Regions from separate parts of the Janthinobacterium sp. Ant5-2-1 genome, predicted to be linked through region 1. Evidence: predicted binding sites of a transcription regulator. Region 1 holds the regulator's gene; the other holds the start of a gene.
The links. Region 1 encodes FliA, which starts transcription of late flagellar genes. Its sites were predicted from a motif close to CTAAAGTTTNNNNNNNNNNNGCCGNTA; they were not measured.
Positions count from the first base shown of each region.

Region 2: a site for FliA is predicted at 7,280-7,306, ahead of ASN89_RS25215 (flagellar protein FliT). Genes of this name have one in related genera too.

Region 1 covers NZ_LNCE01000024.1:36,138-48,765, forward strand. Annotated here, with positions in the region: gene flhA (flagellar biosynthesis protein FlhA) at 1-566, shown strand, start outside; gene flhF (flagellar biosynthesis protein FlhF) at 871-2,199, shown strand; gene ASN89_RS08720 (MinD/ParA family protein) at 2,192-3,055, shown strand; gene ASN89_RS08725 (RNA polymerase sigma factor FliA) at 3,101-3,832, shown strand; gene ASN89_RS08730 (flagellar motor protein) at 3,814-4,560, shown strand; gene motD (flagellar motor protein MotD) at 4,566-5,348, shown strand; gene ASN89_RS08740 (translation initiation factor Sui1) at 5,399-5,761, shown strand; gene ASN89_RS08745 (hypothetical protein) at 5,834-6,691, shown strand; gene ASN89_RS08750 (FxDxF family PEP-CTERM protein) at 6,793-7,356, opposite strand; gene ASN89_RS08755 (CPBP family glutamic-type intramembrane protease) at 7,763-8,296, shown strand; gene ASN89_RS08760 (flagella synthesis protein FlgN) at 8,315-8,782, opposite strand; gene flgM (flagellar biosynthesis anti-sigma factor FlgM) at 8,791-9,099, opposite strand; gene flgA (flagellar basal body P-ring formation chaperone FlgA) at 9,211-9,906, opposite strand; gene flgB (flagellar basal body rod protein FlgB) at 10,098-10,550, shown strand; gene flgC (flagellar basal body rod protein FlgC) at 10,553-10,954, shown strand; gene ASN89_RS08785 (flagellar hook assembly protein FlgD) at 10,970-11,665, shown strand; gene ASN89_RS08790 (flagellar hook protein FlgE) at 11,719-12,628, shown strand, end outside.
Region 2 covers NZ_LNCE01000111.1:21-9,442, forward strand. Annotated here, with positions in the region: gene mobB (molybdopterin-guanine dinucleotide biosynthesis protein B) at 156-692, shown strand; gene ASN89_RS25180 (YjfB family protein) at 750-950, shown strand; gene ASN89_RS25185 (DUF2282 domain-containing protein) at 1,201-1,503, shown strand; gene ASN89_RS25190 (DUF692 family multinuclear iron-containing protein) at 1,521-3,140, shown strand; gene ASN89_RS25195 (hypothetical protein) at 3,145-3,429, opposite strand; gene ASN89_RS25200 (RNA-binding S4 domain-containing protein) at 3,535-3,756, opposite strand; gene fumC (class II fumarate hydratase) at 3,852-5,246, opposite strand; gene ASN89_RS25210 (FimV family protein) at 5,419-6,543, shown strand; gene ASN89_RS29110 (hypothetical protein) at 6,699-6,851, opposite strand; gene ASN89_RS25215 (flagellar protein FliT) at 6,940-7,191, opposite strand; gene ASN89_RS25220 (M13 family metallopeptidase) at 7,481-9,422, shown strand, end outside.

The DNA of each region.
Region 1 (12,628 bases):
AAGTGCAGTCGCTGCTCGACCACCTGGGCAAGGATGCGCCGCGCCTGGTGGAAGACCTGGTGCCGAAGATGCTGTCGCTGTCGACCCTGCAAAAAGTGCTGCAGAACCTGCTGGCCGAGGGCGTGCACATCCGCGACATGCGCACCATCATCGAAACCCTGGCCGAGCACACGGTCAACACGCAAGACCCGAACGAGCTGACGGCGCTGGTGCGCGTGGCCCTGGGCCGCGCCATCGTGCAGCAACTGTTCCCCGGCGCGGCCGAACTGTCCGTGATGACCCTCGACAGCCGCCTCGAACGTTTGCTGATGCAGGCGATGGGCAATGGCGGCGACGGCGCCGGCATCGAGCCTGGCCTGGCCGACACCATCGCGCACCAGGCAGGCCTGGCTGCGCAGCAGCAGGAAGCGCTGGGCCTGACGCCGGTGCTGCTGGTACCGGCGCCGCTGCGCGCCCTGTTGTCGCGCTTCCTGCGCCGCGCCTTGCCGCAACTCAAGGTGCTGTCGCATGCGGAAGTGCCGGAAACCAAGACGATCCGCGTCACGGCACTGGTGGGCGCGCAGTAGTTGACATGGTTAATGCCGGGGTCAGACCCTCAACACCGCCAACACGAAGGTCATCGCCAACGTGCGAGGGGGTCTGACCCCAGCAGTTGCTTTTGGTCAAAAAAGCATCAATTTCCTCCCGGCAAACTGAATAACGGGTACTTTCCCGTCCTGTTCCTTCGATCGTTTCCTGCAAGCATCGCTAATAATGGAAACTGTCCGAGTGATCTGTGTCCATGTGGAAGACAGCACTCAAGCAACAGGAGTCGATGATGGTCACACAGTTCAGCCAATATTGCGCCACCCCCGCCTTGGGAGGCCGGTCATGAATGTGAAGAAATTTACGGGCGCCTCGTCGCGCGATGCGCTGCGCAAGGTGCGCGAAGCGCTGGGCCCCGATGCCGTGATCCTGTCGAACCGCCAGGCCGACGGCGTGGTGGAAATCCTCGCGCTGGCCAATGACGATGCCGCTTCGCTCGCTTCGCCGCCGGCCGCGTCCGAAATGGCCCAGCCCCGGCCCCAGTTGCAGACCCAGTTCGCCACGCCGCAGCGTCCGGCCGCCCCGGCCCAGCGCCCGGCCGCGCCACGTCCTGCCGCGCCGCGCCAGGCTGCCTCCGAGCCAGTGGACATGGCCCGCATGCAGCAGATGATGGCCAGCGCGCTGGCGCACGTCAAAGAGAACGCCGCCGCCGAGATGAGCGGCATGATGAATGAAATCCGCGCCATGCGCGGCATGATGGAAACCCAGCTGGCGGAAATCTCGTGGGGTTCGACGCAGCAGCGCGAGCCGCAAAAAGCCGTCGTGCTGCGCGAAATGCTGGCCGCCGGCTTTTCCGCCAGCCTGGCGCGCTACCTGATCGACAAGCTGCCCGCCGGCCTGGACGGCGCGCAAAGCATGCGCTGGATCAAGACTGTCCTGAGCCGCAACCTGAACACGGTCGCCAATGAAGATGCCATGATCGAGCAGGGCGGCGTGTTCGCCCTGGTCGGCCCGACCGGCGTCGGCAAGACCACCAGCACGGCCAAGCTGGCGGCCCGCTGCGTGATGCGCCACGGCCCGGAAAAGCTGGCCCTGATCACCACGGACGCCTATCGTATCGGCGCGCATGAACAGCTGCGCATTTACGGCAAGATCCTCGGCGTGATGGTGCATTCCGTGAAGGATGAAGCGGATTTGCGCATCGCCCTGAAAGAATTGAAGAACAAGCACACGGTGCTGATCGATACGGTGGGTGTCAGCCAGCGCGACCAGATGGTGACGGAACAGGTGGCCATGCTGTCGGGCGCCGGCGCCGACGTGAAGCGTTTGCTGTGCCTGAACTCCACGGCGACCCAGGAAACCCTCAACGAAGTGGTGCGCGCCTATCAGGGCAGCGGCCTGGCCGGCTGCATCATGACCAAGCTCGATGAAGCGGCCTCGATCGGCAACGTGCTCGACGTGGTGATCCGCCAGAAACTGAACCTGTTCTACGTGTCGAACGGCCAGCGCGTGCCGGAAGACCTGTACCTGGCCGACCGCGGCTACCTGATCGACCGCGCCTTCAAGCTCAAGCGCGACTCGGCGGCCACGCAGTTTTCCGATGCCGAACTGCCGTTGCTGATGGCGCAGGCAGCCGCCCGCAACAATGAAGCGCGCGGGGTGCATCTTGGCTAATTTCGATTTCGACCAGGCCGAAGGCTTGCGCCGCATGCTGGCCGGCCCGCAGCCGCGCGTCATGACGTTCCTCTCGGCCACGCCGCAGGACGACAAGGGCGCCATGCTGGTCAACCTGGGCGCCTCGCTCGTCTACGGCGGCAATGACGTGCTGCTGCTCGACGCCAGCGGCGGCAGCGATGGCGTGGCTGCGCGACTGGGACTGGCGCACGGCGCCAGCCTGCGCGACGTGGCGCGCCAGCAGTGCGGCTTGAACCAGGTCATCCACCAAGTGCCGCAAGGCTTCGGCGTGGCCAGCCTGGGCGCGCGCAACCATTTGATGGACAGCATGGACTATGCGGGCGAGGACGAACTGCGCCGCCTGGGCAAGACCTTTGACGTGCTGGCGCGCCAGAGCGGCATCGTGCTGGTCGACGGCGTCGTGGCAGAAGAGGGCGCCTGCTTCCCCGTGCCCTTGATGGCCTCGTCCGATATCGTCGTGCAAGTGTCGACCAGCGCCACTTCGATCAAGGCGGCGTACTGCCTGATCAAGCGCCTGAGCCAGGAACTGGGACGCCGTCCGTTCGGCATTCTCGTCACCGGCGCTTCCGAATCCGAAGCAAAAGTGGTATACGATAATATGGCACAGGCGGCGAGCCGCTACCTGGCCGTGAAGCTGACGTCGATGGGGTCGGTGCCTGCCGATGAGTATCTGCACCGCGCGGCGCGGCTGGGCCGCAGCGTGGTCGATGCGTTTCCGCTGGCCGGCGCCTCGGTGGCGTTTCGCGGACTGGCCGAGCGGCTGGCCCGTTCGGCGGCGCCGGTGCTTGGCGGCACCTTGTACCAGACGGGGAGCGCCCACCAGTTCAGCGCCTGAAGCCAACCGTAGCACCAGATAAGATGAGAAAACAATAAGCAGCCTATGTACACGGTCAAAGGGAAATCGAACAAGGACTATTTGCTGACGGAGCACATTCCGCTGGTAAAGCGTCTGGCGCACCATATGAAGGCGAAATTGCCGCCTTCGGTCGAGGTCGATGACCTGATCCAGGCCGGCATGATCGGCCTGCTCGATGCCATCAGCCGCTATGAAGAGACGCATGGCGCGCAGTTCGAGACGTATGCCGTGCTGCGCATCCGCGGCGCCATGCTCGACGAATTGCGCACCAGCGACTGGCTGCCGCGCAGCATGCGCCAGAACATGCGCAAGATCGAAGAGGCGATGAGCACCTTGCAGCAGCGCCTCGGCCATCCGCCGACGGAGTCGGAAGTGGCGAAGCTGCTCAAGATGTCGCTGGCCGACTACCAGGAAATGCTGGGCGACGGCGGCGGCCACCAGCTCGTGTACTACGAAGACTTTCATGACCCGGACGGCAATGACAGCTTCCTCGACCGCCACTGCGTGGACGAGGACAGCGACCCCTTGCGTTCCCTGCTCGATACCGATTTCCGGCAATCCGTGATCGATGCCATCGACGCGCTGCCACCACGCGAGAAAATACTCATGGGCCTGTATTACGAAGAAGAGCTGAACCTGAAGGAGATCGGCGCGGTGATGGGCGTATCCGAATCGCGCGTCTCGCAGCTGCATACCCAGGCCGTCGCGCGCCTGCGCGCAACTTTGAGGGAGCAGGCGTGGACTGGTCCAGCGTAATCGGGCTGGCGCTGGCGCTGGCAGGCCTCTTGGTCGGCCAGGCACTGGAAGGCGGCAAGATGGCCTCCCTGCTGCAGCCGGCCGCCTTTGCCATCGTCATCATCGGCACTTTCGGCGCCGTGCTGCTGCAAACGCGGCTGCGCACTTTCGTGCGCGGCCTGGAAATGCTGCGCTGGGTCTTCCTGCCGCCAGCCGATACGCGCGCCGCGCTGGCGCGCGACATTGGCCAGTGGAGCCTGACGGCACGCCGCGACGGCCCGCTGGCGCTCGAGCGCCTGATGGAAAACACGGCCGACCGCTTCAATGCCAAGGGCTTGCGCATGATCGTCGACGGCATCGCGCCGGACAAGCTGCGCCAGCTGCTCGACGTGGAAATCTCCGCCTACGAAATGGCCGAGCGCCAGGCCGTCAAGGTATGGGAGTCGGCGGCCGGCTATTCGCCCACCATCGGCATCCTGGGCGCCGTGCTGGGCCTGATCCACGTGATGGAAAACCTCACCGACCCAAGTAAATTAGGCAGCGGCATCGCCGTGGCGTTTGTCTCGACCATCTACGGCGTGGGCCTGGCCAACTTGCTGTTCCTGCCGGTGGCGAATAAACTCAAGGCCATCGTCTCGCGCCGCGTGCTGCAGTACGAAATCACGGCCGCCGTGCTGTACGACATCGCCACGGGCGACCATACGCGCATCATCGAAGAGCGCGTGTCGAGCCTGCTGCACGAGCACTGACCATGATGCGGCGCGCGCGCAGGAAGTATGACGAGGAACCGGACAACCAGGACCGCTGGCTGATCTCGTACGCCGACTTCATCACCCTGCTGTTCGCCTTCTTTGTTGTGATGTACGCGATTTCGCAAGTCAACGAAGGCAAGTACCGCGTCTTCCAGAACGCCATCGGCCAGGCCTTCAGCCTGGAAAAGGGCGCGCCGCCCATCATCATGGAAGCGCCGCAAGCGATCCCGCTGCCGAATCCCGCCCTGAAACGCCGCACGGAAGCAATCCGCCGCGAGCGTGAACACATGACGCGCCTGGCGCAGGACCTCACCTCCACCCTGGCGCCGTTGGTCAAGGAAGGCAAGGTGCGGGTCACGCAGACGAGCCGCGGCGTGAGCGTGGAAATCAATGCCAGCGTGCTGTTCGACCCCGGCGCGGCGCGCCTGACGGCGGAGTCGGACCAGGCCCTGCGCGCCGTCGCCGTGCTGCTCAAGGACGATACGCACGACGTGCAGGTGGAAGGGCATACGGACGTGCAGCCGATCAGCAATTCGAACTTTGCCTCGAACTGGGAATTGTCGGCCGCGCGCGCCAGCGCCGTGGTGCGCCTGTTCATCGCCAGCGGCGTCAAGGCGTCGCGCCTGACGGCCGTCGGCCACGCTGACAACATCCCCGTGGCGCCCAATGAAACGGCGGAAGGGCGCGCGCGCAACCGCCGGGTCGCCGTGACGATTCTCTCTGGCATCCCGGAAACGGTGACGGAAGTGCCGACGGCGCCCGTGGCGCCGACACCGGCCAACTGAACGCCGCCGCTTGGTACAATCGCGGCCTTCTCTCTTATTATCTCTTCCTCATGAAAAGCAGCTCCCAGGGCGGTCTCGTCTATTCCACCGAAACGGGCCGCATGTGTCCCGCCTGCCGCCAGCCGCTGGCGCAATGCGCGTGCAAGGCGCAAGCCAAGGCGGCGCCTGCGGGCGACGGCGTGGTGCGCGTCTCGCGTCAGACCAAGGGCCGCGGCGGCAAGAGCGTCACCGTCGTGAAGGGCTTGGCGCTGGACGCCATCGCGCTGGCCCTGCTGGGCAAGCAGTTGCGCACGCAGTGCGGCTCGGGCGGCACCGTCAAGGATGGCGTGATCGAAGTGCAGGGCGACCATGTCGACACCATCCTGGCCGCGCTGGTGAAACTGGGCCACCAGCCGAAAAAGGCTGGCGGCTAGGCGGGGTGCGTACGTGCGGCACTGTTCCGTGCGCCTGTGGTAACGTGCATTTCCTTTATGCGCCACCTCATCATGAATAGCAAACTGACCGGCATCGCCATCGCCGCTGCCATCGCGGCAGTGCTGGCGCTCGTGTACTGGCCCGCGCCCGATGGCGGCGCGCCGGACACTGCCGCCACCGCTGTCGCCAGCGCGCCGCCGGGACGCAGCCTGGCGTCGTATTTGAATATCGACGCCACCCCCGCCGCCGATGCCGCACCCGTTCCCGTGACCCTGGCCCAGCAGCTTGCGCGCCTGGTGGCCAGCGGCAAGCCGGACGACGCGTATGCGGCCTACAACCTGATCGACGACTGCATCGTCTTCCAGCGCGAAAGCCGCTTGCCGGGGCTGGAATTCGAGCTGGGGCGCGAGATGACGGCGGAAGAAAAAACCGCCCAGCAGCAGCTGTGCGCAGGCCTGACGCAGCGCCAGCGCGAGGACCGCCTCGGCTATCTGGCCACCGCCGCGCAGGGCGGCGTGCCGGGCGCGGCCACCCTGTTCCTGTCGGAAGGCCCGTTCGGCGACCGCAGCGCGCTGCGCAACCGTCCCGACGATCCGCTGGTGCAGGCCTGGAAGCGGCAAGCCATCGCCCAGCTGACGGCGCAGGCGGACGAGGCGGAACTGACCAGCGTGTCGACCCTGATGATGGCGTATCTGCGCGATGGCGACGTGGTGCAGAAAGACGCGCCGCAAGCGTATGGCTACCTGCTGGCCCTGCGCATGGTGTACAGCGATATCCTCACGCCAGGGACGACAAACCCTTACCAGGATGAATACTGGCATTGGCTGCAAAACGAATTGACGCCCGAGCAGCAGGCCGCCGCCCTCATCAAGGCGAATGGCATCGCCGCGAAATTTCGCCAGCATACGGGCCGGCCCGCGCACGGTTGAGTGCGCAGGCCCGCCCTGCATAGGCTGGCCCGTGCATGGAGCCGCCGCGCCGGCCCCATGTATGCCAGCGACGGCAGTACTTGCAGGCGCCCGGATGCCGCTCAGGCAGTCGTCTTGCGGCGCCGTATGCTATAGCCGATCAGGCCCATTCCCGCCAGCAGCATGGCATAGGTTTCCGGTTCGGGCACGGCCGTGGTGATGGAAATGTCCAGCACGGAATCACGCACGCCGGTGCCGCTTGCCACCAGGGTGTAGGTGCCAGGTCCCAGCAAACCGTTGAATGTGGAATGGGCAAACGCGCCCAGCACGCCGGTAAAGGTATCCGATTGCACCAGGTTATTGCTGGAGTCGAACAAGTCAATGTTGACGCCAGTCAGGCGGGGACCGAATTCGTTGGCGCCCGTGACCAGCCAGGCCGCGTTGCCCGTGAACGACTGCACGCCGGCGCCGACCGTAAACGTGGTCGTTTGCAGCAGCGAGCCGCGCTCCGTCGTGAAGGTGTCGACGAACAAGGTGTCTTGCGCCAGCAGCGGCGTGGCCACCACGGCGGTCGAGACGAGATGGTTGTAGAACACGGCTTGCGTCTCGGCCTGCGCGGCTGGCGCCAGCAGGGTGCAGCCGAGCAGCAGCGCCGCGCCAGCCTTGGTTACTGAGAGAGAGTTCATATCATGCTCCTGTGTACTTGCGATTGAAGTGGCGTGCGTCATGGCGCAGCGCAAAAGCGCAGGCTGGACGCGTGAAATGGATTAGCTATGCCTGCGGAAACGATGTTCGTGTCGGTGAGGAAAGTCCCACCTGGAGATGTGCGGCGTACGCTAGGGATTAGCATATAGTTATCATCTGCCTCAAGTTTGAGCGCGCTCAAAGGTGCGGCTTGGAAGGGATGCCGCTGTTGTTTCCGGGTGCGGCGTTCTTGAGGGAATGGCTGCCGCGCCCGTGCCTGTGCATGGCTTGCAACAATTGGCGTAGTTTGTGACTGCCGCGCCGGGCTATGATGGCCGTACATTTGCCCGTGCGGGCAATATACGCATGAGGAGCAACACACGGATGTTGAAAGCGCTGAACTGGCCAATGCCGCAACTGCCGGTCAACCTGGCTGCGCTGCGGGCGCGCATGGCAGCGCGCCCCATGCGGGGCGCCATGTGCCTGGGCTTGTGCGCAGGCGCCGTGAATTGTCTCGTTTGCATATTGATGCTGCTGGCAGCGCTGGCACTGTTTTCGCAGGAGCAACTGGGCGGCTCCGCTTCGGCATCCCTGAAGGGCGCCGGCATGGCGACGATATTCTGGACGGTCGTCGTCTGGGCGCCGCTGTTCGAGACGATCATCGGGCAGTGGCTGCCCCTTGAAGTGTTGCGCCGCTACAGGGTGCGTACCGGATACAGCCTGCTGGCCAGCGCGGCACTGTTTTCCCTGTTGCATGTCATGGGTGGCTCCGGCATTTTGCACGCCAGCATGACTTTTATTGCAGGCGGCTTCTTCGCGGCCAGCTACCTGACGGCGCGCAGCATGGGCGTGGCGCCCGCCTATATAGCGGCGGCCACGGCGCATGCGTGCAGCAATGGCTTATTGCTGTGCTTGTCGCTGCTGTTTCCTGGTCTGGAGTAGTGAACGCCGAGGGAAAACTTAGCCGATCACGACGCGCCGGCTGGCCGTGTTCGTCGTCGGTTGGCCGCTGGGGCCGTAGAAATTGCCGCTTTGGGCAGTAGGGCGCATGGCGTTCAGGGCGCCTTGCGTGTGCAGCATGTGCTTGTTGACCAGCAGGCTGTTCAACCGGTTCTGTTCCTTCGCTTCGCGCGTCGTCTCGAGCAGGGCTTTCCACAGGGGCGCCGCTTCCGCTTCGCTGGCGCTGACCAGCCAGTCTTCCATGCCCGCTTCGGCTGCCGTGAAGCCGGCTGCCGCCAGCGCCTGGTGGCGTTGCGCCGCCAGCTGGCTCAATTGTCCGACGAGCGCCGTCTTGCGCGCCGTGATCTCCGTGATTGCATCGATGTCAGCCGCAACCAGATGCCGCTGTTCTTCTTTCATCAATGCCAGCAATGTGGTCATGAGCTGTTGCTCGTCGCGCAGGCTGGAAAACGGAGTCACTGATTGCATGAGGAAACCTATCTATTTCGTGAGTGCAGCAAGTCCTTGACTGTGTCGAGGAGACCGTCCGCCACTTTTTCTGAGTTGACCTGGAACTGGCCGTCGGCGATCGCCAGCTTGATGCGTTCGACTTTTTTCGTGTCGAACACGGCGCCGCTGCCGGCAGTTGCACTGGCCGCTAATGCCTGTCCTTGCGGCGACAGGCGTACATTGTCCGACGTTGTCGGTGTTGCCTGGGCTTTCTCGGCATTCCGGGCGCCGGAGGTACTCGCGGGCGCCACCGGCAGGCCGGGATTGCTTTTAATGGTGTTATCGGTAATTTTCACAGCGTGATCCTCGTCTGGTCGAAGTCAAAAAACTCCGGGATATGTGTCATTATCGGCACCTTCTCCCGAAACTTTAGTGCGCCAGGCCACAATATCGCTGTCCATCCGTGTTTAAAAGGCGACCTCCACCAAGCCGCCCGCGCGCGCCACGCCGCTGATCTGCTGGCCGCTCTGCGTGCGTACCTGTACCGTCTGGCCATCGCCGGCGCTGCCGATGGCGCGTCCTTCTGATGCCACTTGGAAACCGTTGCCACTGGAAACGACACGCACCAGCTGGCCCTGCATCACCACCGGCTTGCGGCGCAGGGTGTCGAGGCGCATCGGCGTGCCGGGTGGCAAGGAAATATTCGTGCTGGCGCCCACGACCTGGGCCATGTCGGTGGCGATGCCTGCCGGCAATGCGGCCAGGTCGCCCTGCATCGTCACCAGCTGGCTGGCATCGATGGCTTGTCCTTGCGCCAGCGGCACGGCGCTGGCCACGTAGTCGCCCACGACGGCCACGTTCGCCTGCAGATAAATAGTCCAGTTGCTGGGCGCCGTGCAGCGCACGCCCACGGTGGTCTTGCCCCAGGCGCGCGCGCCCGGCGCCATGAACGCTTGCGGCGCGGGGCAGGCGGCCAGGTTCAGGCGCGGATCGACGGCGCCGACGGTGATCGTCACCTTGCCGGGCAAGCCATTGCTTTGCACTTGCAGGAATTGTTCCACGCTGTTGCGCAGCGCTTCCGGCGTTTGCCGGCCGGCGTTTTGCGCCTGCGCCAGCAGTGGCAGGGCGGCAAGAGCAAAGAGGAAAGCAAGCGGTGTTTTCATGGTGATAGGCCTCTGGAATACTGCCATGATAGTGCGCGCGGCCCCGTTCGAAGCGCCGATTAAGGGGTAAAAGTACGGTCTGATCCGGCGATGGTCTTGCTGGTGGGCGCCGTACTATGTTTCCTGTCATCACTATACCGCCATCCTTCCGCCATCTCGGGCGCCAGTGGCAGATCTTTCCGGAGCCTGACATGATAGGGAAACTCGACGATTACATGCGCTTCAACGAGACGGCGCTGAGCCTGCGCTCGACGCGCCAGGAATTGCTCGCCTCGAATATCGCCAATGCCGACACGCCCAACTACAAGGCGCGCGATGTCGATTTCGCCGCCGCGCTGAAGGGCGCGATGGAGCGCAAGGACGGCGTGCCGCCGGCCCTGAAGGGCACGGCGCCGCAGCATCTGCCGGGCAAGGGCGTGGCCGCGGCTGCGGGCGCCACCGGCGGCGGCAAGGTCGAAACCCTGGCCGACGGTACGCCGCTGCTGTACCGCGCGCCGGCCCAGGGCGCCGTCGATGGCAATACGGTCGACATGGACCTCGAGCGCAACGCCTTTGCCGACAACGCCATCCGCTACGAGGCGGCCGTGACGTTCCTCAACTCGCAGATCAAGGGCATGCTGACGGCCATCCAGGGAGGACAATAATCATGTCGCTATTTAATATCTTCAATGTTTCCGGTTCGGCCATGAGCGCCCAGGCGCAGCGCCTGAACACGGTGGCCAGCAACCTGGCCAATGCCGACAGCGCCACCAGCGCCACGGGCGAAGCCTACCGCGCCAAGCAGGTGGTGTTCGAAGCCGTGCCCATGGCCAACGGCGCCACGGCCGTCAAGGTGCAGAAGGTGATCGAAGATCCTTCGCCGATGAAACTGGTCTACGACCCGAAGAATCCGCTGGCCGACGAGAAGGGCTACGTCACCATGCCCAACGTCAATACCGTTGATGAAATGGTCAACATGCTTTCGGCCTCGCGTTCGTACCAGACCAATGTGGAAACCATGAACGCGGCCAAGTCGCTGCTCCTGAAAACCCTCACCATTGGCCAATAAGGCTGACTGATCATTATGGCAACCATCGATACCAGTACCTCCAAAATCACCGACCTGATGGCGACGATGAATCCGAAGAAGACGACGGCCGAGCCAGGCAGTGTCGAAGCGGAGACGAACAAATTCCTCACCCTGCTGGTCACCCAGCTGAAAAACCAGGATCCGATGAATCCGCTGGACAATGCGCAATTGACCAGCCAGCTGGCGCAACTGTCCACGGTGACGGGCGTCAACAAGCTCAATACCACCGTGGAAAGCTTGAAGGCCAGCTACCAGCAAGCCGAATCGATGCAGGCGGCCAACATCATCGGCCATGGTGTGTTGACGGCGGGCAAGGACATCAACCTGAGCAAGAGCGCCGCGCTGCTGGGCGTGGACCTGGCCACGCCAGCCGACAAGGTCAGGGTCGTCATCTACAAGGCTGGCAAGGAAGTCCATTCCATCGACCTGGGCGCACAGGCGGCGGGCACCTTGCCGCTGGGCTGGAACGGTTCCACCGCCGATCTCGACAAGGATGGCAAGCCGGTCGTGCTAGCCGACGGCGCCTACACCTTCACGGTGGAAGCCACGCGGGGCGGTGTCCAGCTCAAGGATGCAACGGCGCTGATGTTCGGTTCGGTCGCCAGCGTGTCGACGGGTGCGAATGGCGTGAAATTGAATGTCCCGGGCGTGGGCAGCATCACCATGGCCGACGTGAAACAGATTCTGTAAGCCGCTTCCCCTTAGCGTGAACCTCTACCCCTAATTTCTACCAGGAGAACACAATGTCTTTCCAACAAGGCCTGAGCGGCTTGAATGGCGCCGCCAAATCGCTGGACGTCATCGGCAACAATATCGCCAACTCGTCGACCGTGGGTTTCAAGCAGTCGCAGGCCCAGTTCGCCGACATTTATGCCAACTCGCTGTATGGCGTGGGCGGCAACCAGGCGGGGATCGGCGTGTCGGTCTCGCAAATCGCCCAGCAATTTAACCAGGGTAACCTGGAATCGTCGTCGAATCCCCTCGATATCGCCATCAATGGCGGCGGCTTCTTCCGTACCAGCGTCAACGGCGCCATCCAGTATTCGCGCAATGGCCAGTTCCAGGTCGACAAGAGCGGCTTCATCGTCAACGCCCAGCTGGCGCAGCTGACCGGTTATCCGGCCGACGCCAACGGCAAGATCGTCGCCGGCGCCATCGTGCCCCTGCAGATCGACCAGTCGGACATGAAACCGCAGGCAACGACCAAGGTCAGCACGGAAGTCAACCTCAATTCGAATACGCCCATGCCGACCACGGTGCCGTTCAAGCTCGGTGAAGACACGTCGTACAGCAAGCAGTTTCCCGTCGAAGTCTTCGATTCGCTGGGCAATTCGCACATCATGTCGAATTTCTACGTCAAGACGGGCACCAACACCTGGGATGTCTACTCGGCCGTTGACGGCACGGAAGTGACCAGCATGAAGGCCGCGGCCGCCCTGCAGACGGACCCTGCCTCGCTGGCCGCGCGCGCCGCCTACCAGGCCGCCGCCACGGCCGTGCCGCTGGTGCCGGCCAATGTGACGACCGCCGCCGTCGCCTATGGCAATGCCGTCGGTGCCGCCGTCTCCGCCGCCGCCGCCGCTGCGGGCGCCACGCCGGCGCAGCTGGCCGCCATCGCCGCCACCTACGGCAGTGCCGTGCCGAACGGTATCA
Region 2 (9,422 bases), on a different contig from region 1:
AGGCGCCGGCGGCAGGGCGGCCAGCCGCCGCCCGCCGGCGCCAGGGGTGGCGGGAAATCCACCGGCGCTTGACTTGGGTGAGGCGCTGGACGATGCGCCAGCGGTCGCGCCCGTGCGGCTGCGTATAATCATTCCTTCTCAATCAAGGAGTGACCATGCACGATGCGATGCCCGCACACCCTGTACTCGGTGTGATCGGCCGTTCCGGTAGCGGCAAGACGACCCTGCTGGAATTTGTGGTGAAGGAACTGGCGGCGCGCGGCTTGCGCGTCAACCTGGTCAAGCACAGCCACCATGACCTGGCGCTGGAACCGCCGCAAAAGGACAGTGCCCGCCTGCGCATGGCCGGGGCGGCGGAAGTGCTGGTGGCGTCGCCGTATCGTTTTGCCATCGTGCATGAGCTGCGTGGCGCGCCCGAGCCGAGCCTGGCGCAGCAATTGGCCCGCATGGGGCCGGCAGACCTGACCCTGGTGGAGGGATTCAAGACGGACCCCATCCCCAAGCTGGAAGTGTTCCGCCCGGAAGTGGGGCAGGCGCCCCTGTATCCGCATGACCCGCATGTGATCGCCGTCGCTTCCGACAGTCCGGCGCCGGCTGACCTGCGCGAGGGCGTGCAATGGCTGGACTTGAATGCGCGCGAGCACGTGCTGGCATGGTTGCTGCTGCAGTTGGAAAATAAGCTGGAAAAATAAGCTAAAGGTTTGCCGGCGGCATCCGTTAACAAGGGTAGAACCTCATTGGAGAAACGTATGGACGTCGGAAGCATTGCTCAACTGTCAACCACGATGGCGGAGACAGGCACGCGGCAAGCCGTCGGCTTGACTGTCCTGAAAAAAGCCCAGGATATCCAAAGCTCGACTGCCACTGCCTTGCTGGCAGCGTTGCCGCCAGTACAGTCGGCACCGAGCCTGCCTGCCCACCTCGGTAACCGCATTAATACGACTGCCTGAGCGCGGTCCGCAGCGCCAGCCTGGCGCTCGCTCCAGCTACGCCCACACCACCGTCATCGACGGTGGCGAGTGGGCGTTTTTGTTTGCCTTTCCGCTGTTCTTCCCGGCTCTGTAAAATTGACTGATTGAACATGATTCGCCATGGCACGGCCGATTCAGTAAAATGGCGTCCATCACTTCGGGTTGCCCATCGTGCAGCCAGAGGCGTGCCGTGATTTACGATTACTTTGACCCAAGCAAAAGGAATCCCATGAACAAACGTCAAGCTCTCATCGCCGCCGCCCTCGCGGGCATCTGTGCCGGCACCGCCATCAACGCGGCCGCGCATGATGGCCCCGCTCCCGGCGACAAGGAAAAATGCTATGGCGTGGCCAAGGCGGGGCAGAACGATTGCGCCTCGTCCGATGGCGCGCATTCCTGCGCTGGCCAGGCCGAGGCGGACAACCTGCCCACGGAATGGACCTACGTTGCCAAGGGCACGTGCGAACAGGCGGGCGGCTCCGTCAAACCCATCAAGGCCGGCAAGGCTGCCAAACCGGCCACCCAGCCCTAAGCGTCCGCCGCCTGCCCATGCCGCCGCCCATCCAGGCGCTTGCCGGCGTCGGCCTGCGCGCCGCGCATTACCGCGACTTTCTGGCGCGCCGCCCCAAGGTCGGCTGGCTGGAAGTGCACACTGAAAATTATCTGCAGCCGTCTGGCTGGGACTGGCACGTGCTGCAGACCCTGCGCGAGGATTACCCGATCAGCCTGCATGGCGTAGGCCTGGGCCTGGGCTCCGCGCACGGTTTTTCGGAAGCGCACCTGCGGCGCGTGCGTGCCGTGGTCGAGCGCATCGAGCCGGCCCTCGTGTCGGAACACCTGAGCTGGGGCGCTGTGGCGCAGCGGCAACTCAACGATCTCTTGCCGCTGGCCTTGAATGGCGCCGCCCTGGACTTGCTGTGCGCAAGAGTGGGGCGGGTGCAGGATGTGCTGAAAAGACCGATCTTGCTGGAGAATGTCTCCACTTACCTGCGTTTTGCCGACGATGCCATGAGCGAGGCGCAATTCCTGGCGGAGCTGGCGCGCCGCAGCGGCTGTGGGCTGCTGCTCGATATCAACAACCTGTATGTGAACCAGTGCAACCACGGCGAGGACGCCATGCTTGCCATGCAGTCCATCGCGCCGGGCAGCGTGGGCGAGCTGCACCTGGGCGGCCACTTGCTGACGCCGCACGCCGTGATCGACCACCATGGCGCTACCGTTGCCGAGCCCGTCTGGGAGTTATATGCGGCCGCCTTGCGGCGCTTTGGCGCCGTGCCCACTTTGGTCGAATGGGATACGGACTTGCCGCCGCCCGATATCTTGCTGGGCGAGGCGGACAAGGCGCAGGCCATGCTGGCGCGTCATGCACCGCAGGCACCCTGGCAGGGAGCGGCGCTGCCGCCGCCATCGCCCGTGTCGCTTGACGCGCTGGCGGCCGGCCAGCAAGCGTTTGCCACGGCCTTGCTCGATGCTATGGCGCCCCTGCCATCGTTCGCGGGAGAATCAATACCGCAGCGTTTTTCACTATACCGCGGCAATTTGGGCGCCACGTGGCGCCGTACCCTGGGCCACGCCTACCCCGTCGTGCTGGCGCTGGTGGGCGAGGCATTCTTTGGCGGCCTGGTGCGCGCGTATGGCCGGCGGATGCCATCCGATAGCGCCGATTTGAATCAGTTTGGCGAGCGTTTCGCCGATTTTCTCGCTGTATTCCCGCCCGTGGCGCAGTTGCCCTATCTGCCGGACATGGCGCGCCTGGAATGGGCCGTGCACCTGGCCCATTACGCGGCCGATGCGCAGGGTCTGGCGCCCGAGTCGCTGGCCGCCCTGCATCCTGATCAACTGGAAGCGCGCTGTTTTACCTTGCATCCCGCTTGCGTTTTGCTGGCCTTCAACTGGCAAGTGGCGGCCCTGTGGCAGGCGCATCAGGATGGTGAAGGGCAGGGAATGTTTCCGCAGGATATGCAGGTGGCCAGCTATGCGCTCGTATGCCGGCCGCGCTGGAAAGCGCAGGTGCTGATACTGGATGCGGCTGCGCATGCAGCCTTGCTGGCTTTACAGCAAGATGAGACATTTGGCGCCGCGCTCGATGCGGCGTTCGAACTGGACCCGGCGTTCGACCTGGCCGCACACTTGCGCCAGTGGCTGGCGCATGCGGTGTTGACGGCGTGACTGTCTATTCGAAAGCCCGCAGCAGGCGCGCTTCGCCCGTCTGATCGCGGTACAGGGCATTCGCGGCCAGGGTGGCGTCCATCATGCGCGTCACTTGCTCTTCTTCAAAGCGGGCCAGCTCGGCCGTGGCCGCGACGAGGGCCAGTTCCAGCCGGGCGCGCGCGCTCTGGTACAGGCTGCTGGTGTATTTGTCTGTGTTACGCAGCAATTCTTCCGCGTTTTCTATTACCTGGCGCAAGTCGCCAATCAGGCGTTCCTGGCTGCGCGTACCTTGTTCGGGATGGTCCATGGCGCTTCCCTTCTGCAATCGATATTCATCTGGCAATAACGACGTGTTGCAGCTTGATCCAGGCACCTGGCTGGCATGGGGCTGCTTTCGCGCCCCATGCCGGGGTCACACTGGAGCGACGACCGTGATACGGATATCGCCCACGCTGACGACCTGGCCGGCGCGGATCTTGGCGGTCTTGCGCAATTCCTTCTTGCCATCGACCTTCACCACGCCGCTATCGACCATGACCTTGCCTGCGCCACCGCTGTCGCACAGGCCGACCAGCTTCAACAGCTGGTTCAGCTCGACGAACTCGGATGTTAAATCAAAGCTTACTTTTTGCATTGTATCCCTTATTGCAATGATGTGTTTTCAACACTTGATGACGACCTCAACTAACTCCTAGTTTACCTGAAGCCGCCAGCAATGCAGGGTGGAAGTCAGCTTTTGTTGGGGCGCGTCATCTCCAGGGGCACGATCCACGCGCTGAATTGCTCTTCCGTTACAAAGCCCAGTGCCAGCGCCGCTTCCTTCAAGGTCGTGCCTTCATGCTGGGCCTGCTTGGCGATTTGCGCCGCCTTGTCGTAGCCGATGTGCGGCGCCAGCGCCGTGACCAGCATCAGGGAACGCTCCATCAGTTCGGCGATGCGCTCACGGTTCGGTGCGATGCCGTGGGCGCAATGCTCGTCGAAACTGCGCATGCCGTCGCCCAGCAGGCGCGCGCTTTGCAGGAAGTTGTGCGCAATCAATGGCTTGAAGACATTCAGCTCGAAATTGCCCGAGGCGCCGCCCACCGTGATGGCCACGTCGTTGCCGAACACCTGGCAGCACAGCATGGTCAGCGCTTCGCACTGGGTGGGGTTGACCTTGCCCGGCATGATGGAGCTGCCCGGCTCGTTTTCGGGGATGGTGATTTCGCCGAGGCCGGAGCGGGGGCCGGACGCCATCCAGCGCACGTCGTTGGCGATTTTCATCAGGGCCGTGGCCAGGGTTTTCAGCGCGCCATGGGCGGCAACGAGGGCGTCGTGGGCGGCCAGCGCGGCAAACTTGTTGCTGGCCGTTTCGAACGGCTGGCCCGTCAGACGCGCCAGTTCTTGTGCGATGCGGCCGGCAAATTCCACGTGGGCATTCAAGCCCGTGCCGACGGCCGTGCCGCCGGCGGCCAGCTGCAGCAGCGGCGGCAACGATGCCGTGATGATGTGCTCGGCAAAATCCAGCTGCGCCACGTAGCCGGAAAACTCCTGGCCCAGGGTCAGCGGCGTCGCATCCTGCAAATGGGTGCGGCCGATCTTGACGATGTCGGCAAATTCCGTGGCCTTCGCGTCCAGGGTGGCGCGCAGCTGGCGCAGCGGCGGCAAGACCGTGTTGGCGACGGCCAGGGCGGCCGCCACGTGGATTGCGGTGGGAAAGATGTCGTTCGAGGACTGGCCCAGGTTGACGTCGTCGTTCGGGTGCAGCAGGCGCTCGGCGCCGCGCAGGCCGCCGATCAGCTCGGAGCCGCGGTTGGCCAGCACTTCGTTCATGTTCATATTGCTTTGCGTGCCAGAGCCCGTCTGCCAGACGGCCAGCGGGAATTCTGCGTCGTGCTTGCCGGCCAGTACTTCGTCGGCTGCCTGCGTGATGGCCACGGCTTTCTTGCCATCCAATAGGCCCAGGTCCAGGTTGACGTGGGCGGCCGCGCGCTTGACGGTGGCCAGGGCGGCGATCAGTTCGGGCGGCATTTTTTCCGTGGAAATATGGAAGTGCTCGAGCGAGCGCTGCGTTTGCGCTCCCCACAGCCGGTCGGCGGGTACGTCGATCGGGCCGAAACTGTCGCGTTCGATTCTGCTACTCATGACATCCCTTTCATCGATAGAGGTGGATCGAGTGTACTCCAGGCGTCAAAAAGACACAGGATGATGCTGTATTGCATCATTTTTGCCATGGCCCATCTATATTTTTGCGATTTCCTGCCGTTAAAGACAGGCGAGTCCCCATTATTTATCCTGTTATCAAAGCGATCAGTCCATGCAGAGCAGCATTCTTCCCCGTTGGTCCCTGATCGCGTGCGCCGCCGCCAGCCTGGCCTTGCCGCCTGTGATGGCGGCCGAGCTGGGCGAGATGGCGGTGCTGTCGCATGTGGGCCAGCCCCTGCTGGCCGAAATCGAACTGACGGCCCTGGCGCCCGAGGAAGCCAAGGGCGTGGCCGTGCGCCTGGCTTCGCCCGATGTGTACCGGGGCGGCGGCATTGGCATGGACCAGGCCTTGCAAACCTTGACGATCAGTCCGCTGGAACGCGGTGGACGCCAGTATGTGCGTGTGGCTACGCGGCAAGCGATCCAGGCGGGTCACGTGCATTTGTACTTATTGTTGGGCAATGGCAATGGCAATGGCGCCGTCGTGCGCCTGGCTACCTTGTGGCTGACACCGGCGCCGCCCGCCGCCGCCCCCGTCAGTGCGCCAGTCCGGCCTGCCGTTACGGCGGCCATGCCAACGTCGTTGCCGTTGCCGCGTCCTGCCCCCTTGGCGCCGTCGCCCGACGCCGCCGCACTGGCGGCCCGCGCGCGCGCCGAGGGCCTCGTGCGCCCGCCGCGTGTGTTCGTGTCGCCGCCCGCCGCGCCCACTCAGATGGCTCCCGTGTTGCGTCCGCCGCGCCGCGCCACGGCGCCCGTGGCCGCTTGCGCGCCGCAAGCCGATATGGAGCAGGCGCAAGCGTGCATGGCGCTGGATGAGAAAAACACGGCCCTGAATGCAAAGCTCGGAGAATTGGAAGGCAAGCTCGGCGCCTTGCAAAAGGCGCTGGCGCTGCCCGCCACCGTTGCCGCTGCGCCAGTCGCCGCGCCCGCCGAGGCGCAGACGCCCCATGCCAAGCCCAAGCCATTGCACGCGGCGCCAGCCGCTGACAAGGACAAGAAGGCGGGCGGGAACGGCCTGCTGTGGCTCGGTATCGGCACCTTGCTCTTCCTGCTGTTGACGGCGGTCATCGTGTATATCGTGCGCAAACGCAAGCAGGCGACGGGGCCTGGCGCGCCGTCGAAATACTGGGTCTTGCTGCGCAAGCCATTCGGCCGCAAGAAAAAGGATGTGCCCGTACTGACGGAGGCGGTGGAAGAGGGAGCGAGCGAACCGGAGCCGGAGCCGTTCTCGCGATAATTGTGCTGCAAGGCTGCACTACAATTTGATATAAAAAAAGATATTGAAAAAATACATGGAAACGCTGGCCAATCGCGTTGCCTATTTCTTAAAGATGGTGATATGATTAATTCAGTGGACTTGCTCTGCGACAAAACAGCCCCAGCCTGGCGCAGTCACCAACGATAGTGTGGCGCGGCAAACCAGGTGTAGCGTTGCATAAACGCCTGGGTCTGGAAGCGGTTCGCGATGCCGACGATGTGCTCGCGAACGCCGGATGCAACCGGCAGCGAGGCGACGCCAGGAGATACCTGGGGCTCGCCTTCCACATTCCCGCCTCCTTGCTTCCAGGCATGGCGGCAGACGTAAAAAAAGCACCCGCGGGTGCTTTTGTCGTTTCCGGTGCTGCAAGCTTTCTTACATGCGGGCGCGCGAACCCTGCATGGCGTTCGGCAGTTGCGTCATCCACGGTTCCGTGATGGCGCGGATTTCGCGGTCGTTGGCCAGGATTTGCTTGAGCAAGTCGATCTTGCGCAGGCGCGAGGCGCCGGCCAGGGCAGGCACCTTGCCTGTCATGGTCGCGCTGGCGGCGCTGGCACACTGGTTTTCCAGGGTATCCAAGCCATCCCAGTCGCTCGAACGTGCGGCCACGACCATTTTGTTGGTCATTCCTGCAATATTTTCATACATCGAAAGAACGTCGTTGGAGGTCATGAGCACACCCGTAACTAGTGAATGGATTACCGCTTGTCCAGATTAACGGCAGGTTCTAGGGGAACTTGAGGGTATTTTTGAAAAAAAAGTGAAAATAATTTAGATGATTGCTCGGCTGCTGCCGGAATCGCCCGTCAAGCCGCATGCCTGCTGGCGTCGTGGTGACAGGGGAGTGTGTTGCGGCGCCTCAAAACGCGTTATGATTTTGCACACTACTGTCGTTACTTTGCCTGAAAGGATCACCATGCGCGTTGCAACTGCTGCCGCTTCCTCTTTCCACGGTCCCTGGCGCAAGCGCGCCATGGTGCTGGCCCTGTCCGGCATCGCGCTGGCCGGGGGCGCCGTCCACGCGCATGGACAGGAGGCGGCCGCCAGTCCCGCCGCCGCGATGGCGGCGCCCACGGCGGTCTTGCCCGGCGACGATTTCTATGATTACGTGAATGGCGACTGGCTGCGCAACACGGAAATTCCCGCCGACCGCAGCAGCTGGGGTTCGTTCGCCAGTCTCGCCAACGCCACCAACGAGCGCATCATTGCTCTCGTCGAAGGCCTGGCGGCGGCGCCGCAGGCCGATGCCTCGGCGCGCCAGGTCAGCGATTTTTACCGTTCCTGGATGGATGAATCGGCTATCGAAGCGAAAGGCTGGGCGCCGATCAAGCCGCTGTTGAAGAAGATCGATGGCATACGCGACCAGGCAGGACTGGCCCGCGCGCTGGGCGAGAGCCTGCGCGCCGATGTCGATCCGCTCAACGCCACCAATTTTTATACGGAAAACCTGTTCGGCCTGTGGGTGGCGCAAGACTTGAACGACACCACGCGCAATGTGGCTTATCTGCTGCAGGGCGGACTGGGCTTGCCCGACCGCGCCTTCTACCAGAGCGACAGCGCCCGCATGCAGGGCTTGCGTGCGGGCTACCAGGCGCATATCGCCGCCATGCTCAAGCAGGCCGGCTACAGCGATGCGCCGGCCCGCGCCGCGCGCGTGTTTGCGCTGGAGCAGCAAATTGCCGCCAGCCACGCCAGCCGCGAGGATTCAGCCGATGTCGCCAAGGGCAATAACGCGTGGCGCGCCGCCGACTTCGCCAGCAAGGCGCCTGGGCTGGACTGGAAAGCCTTCTTCCAGGCGGCTGGCCTGGGCAAGCAGACGGATTTCATCGTCTGGCACCCGACGGCCATGACGGGCAGCGCCGCACTGGTGGGTAGCGTGCCGTTGGCCACGTGGAAGGATTTCCTGGCTTTCCACGCGATCAACCATTTCAGCACCACCTTGCCGAAGGCGGCCGCCGACCAGCGTTTTGCCTTCTATGGCAGCGCCCTGAGCGGCACGCCGCAGCAGTCGCCGCGCAGCAAGCGCGCGCTGGCCGCGACGAATGCGGCCCTGAGCGACGCCGTCGGCAAGCTGTACGTGGACCGCTATTTCCCGGCTGAGTCGAAAGCCCGCGTGCAAGACATGGTGACGAATATCGTCGCCGCCTTCTCGCGCCGCATCGACAAGCTGGACTGGATGGCGCCCGCCACCAAGGCGCAGGCGCAGGAAAAACTCAAGACCTTGTACGTGGGCGTCGGCTATCCGGAACGCTGGGAAAATTATGCGGGCTTGCGCGTCGTGCGCGGCGATGCGCTGGGCAATGTGCAGCGGGCGGAGCAATTCCATTACCAGCAGGAACTGGCCAAGCTGGGCCAGTCTCCCGACCGCAAGGCCTGGGCCATGCCGGCGCAGCTGGTCAATGCCGTCAACCTGCCGCTGCAAAATGCGCTGAATTTCCCGGCCGCCATCCTGCAGCCGCCGTTCTTCGACCCGCAGGCATCCGACGCGGCCAACTATGGCGGCATCGGCGCCACCATCGGCCACGAGATCAGCCACAGTTTCGACGACCAGGGCGCGCAGTTCGACGCCCAGGGCAAGTTGCGCGACTGGTGGACGCCAGCGGACCTGGCGCATTTCCAGGCTGCCTCGAAGCAACTGGTGGCGCAGTTCGCGGCCTACAAGCCGTTCCCCGACCTGGCCGTGAATGGCCAGCTGACCCTGAGCGAAAACCTGGCCGACCTGGCCGGCGTGGCGGCCGCGCATGACGCGTTCACCCTGTCGCAGCAGGGCAAGCCGGCGCAGGCGGGTGTGGACCGCGATTTCTTCACCGGTTACGGCGTCAGCTGGCGCAGCAAGGCGCGCGAAGCGGCGGCGCGCC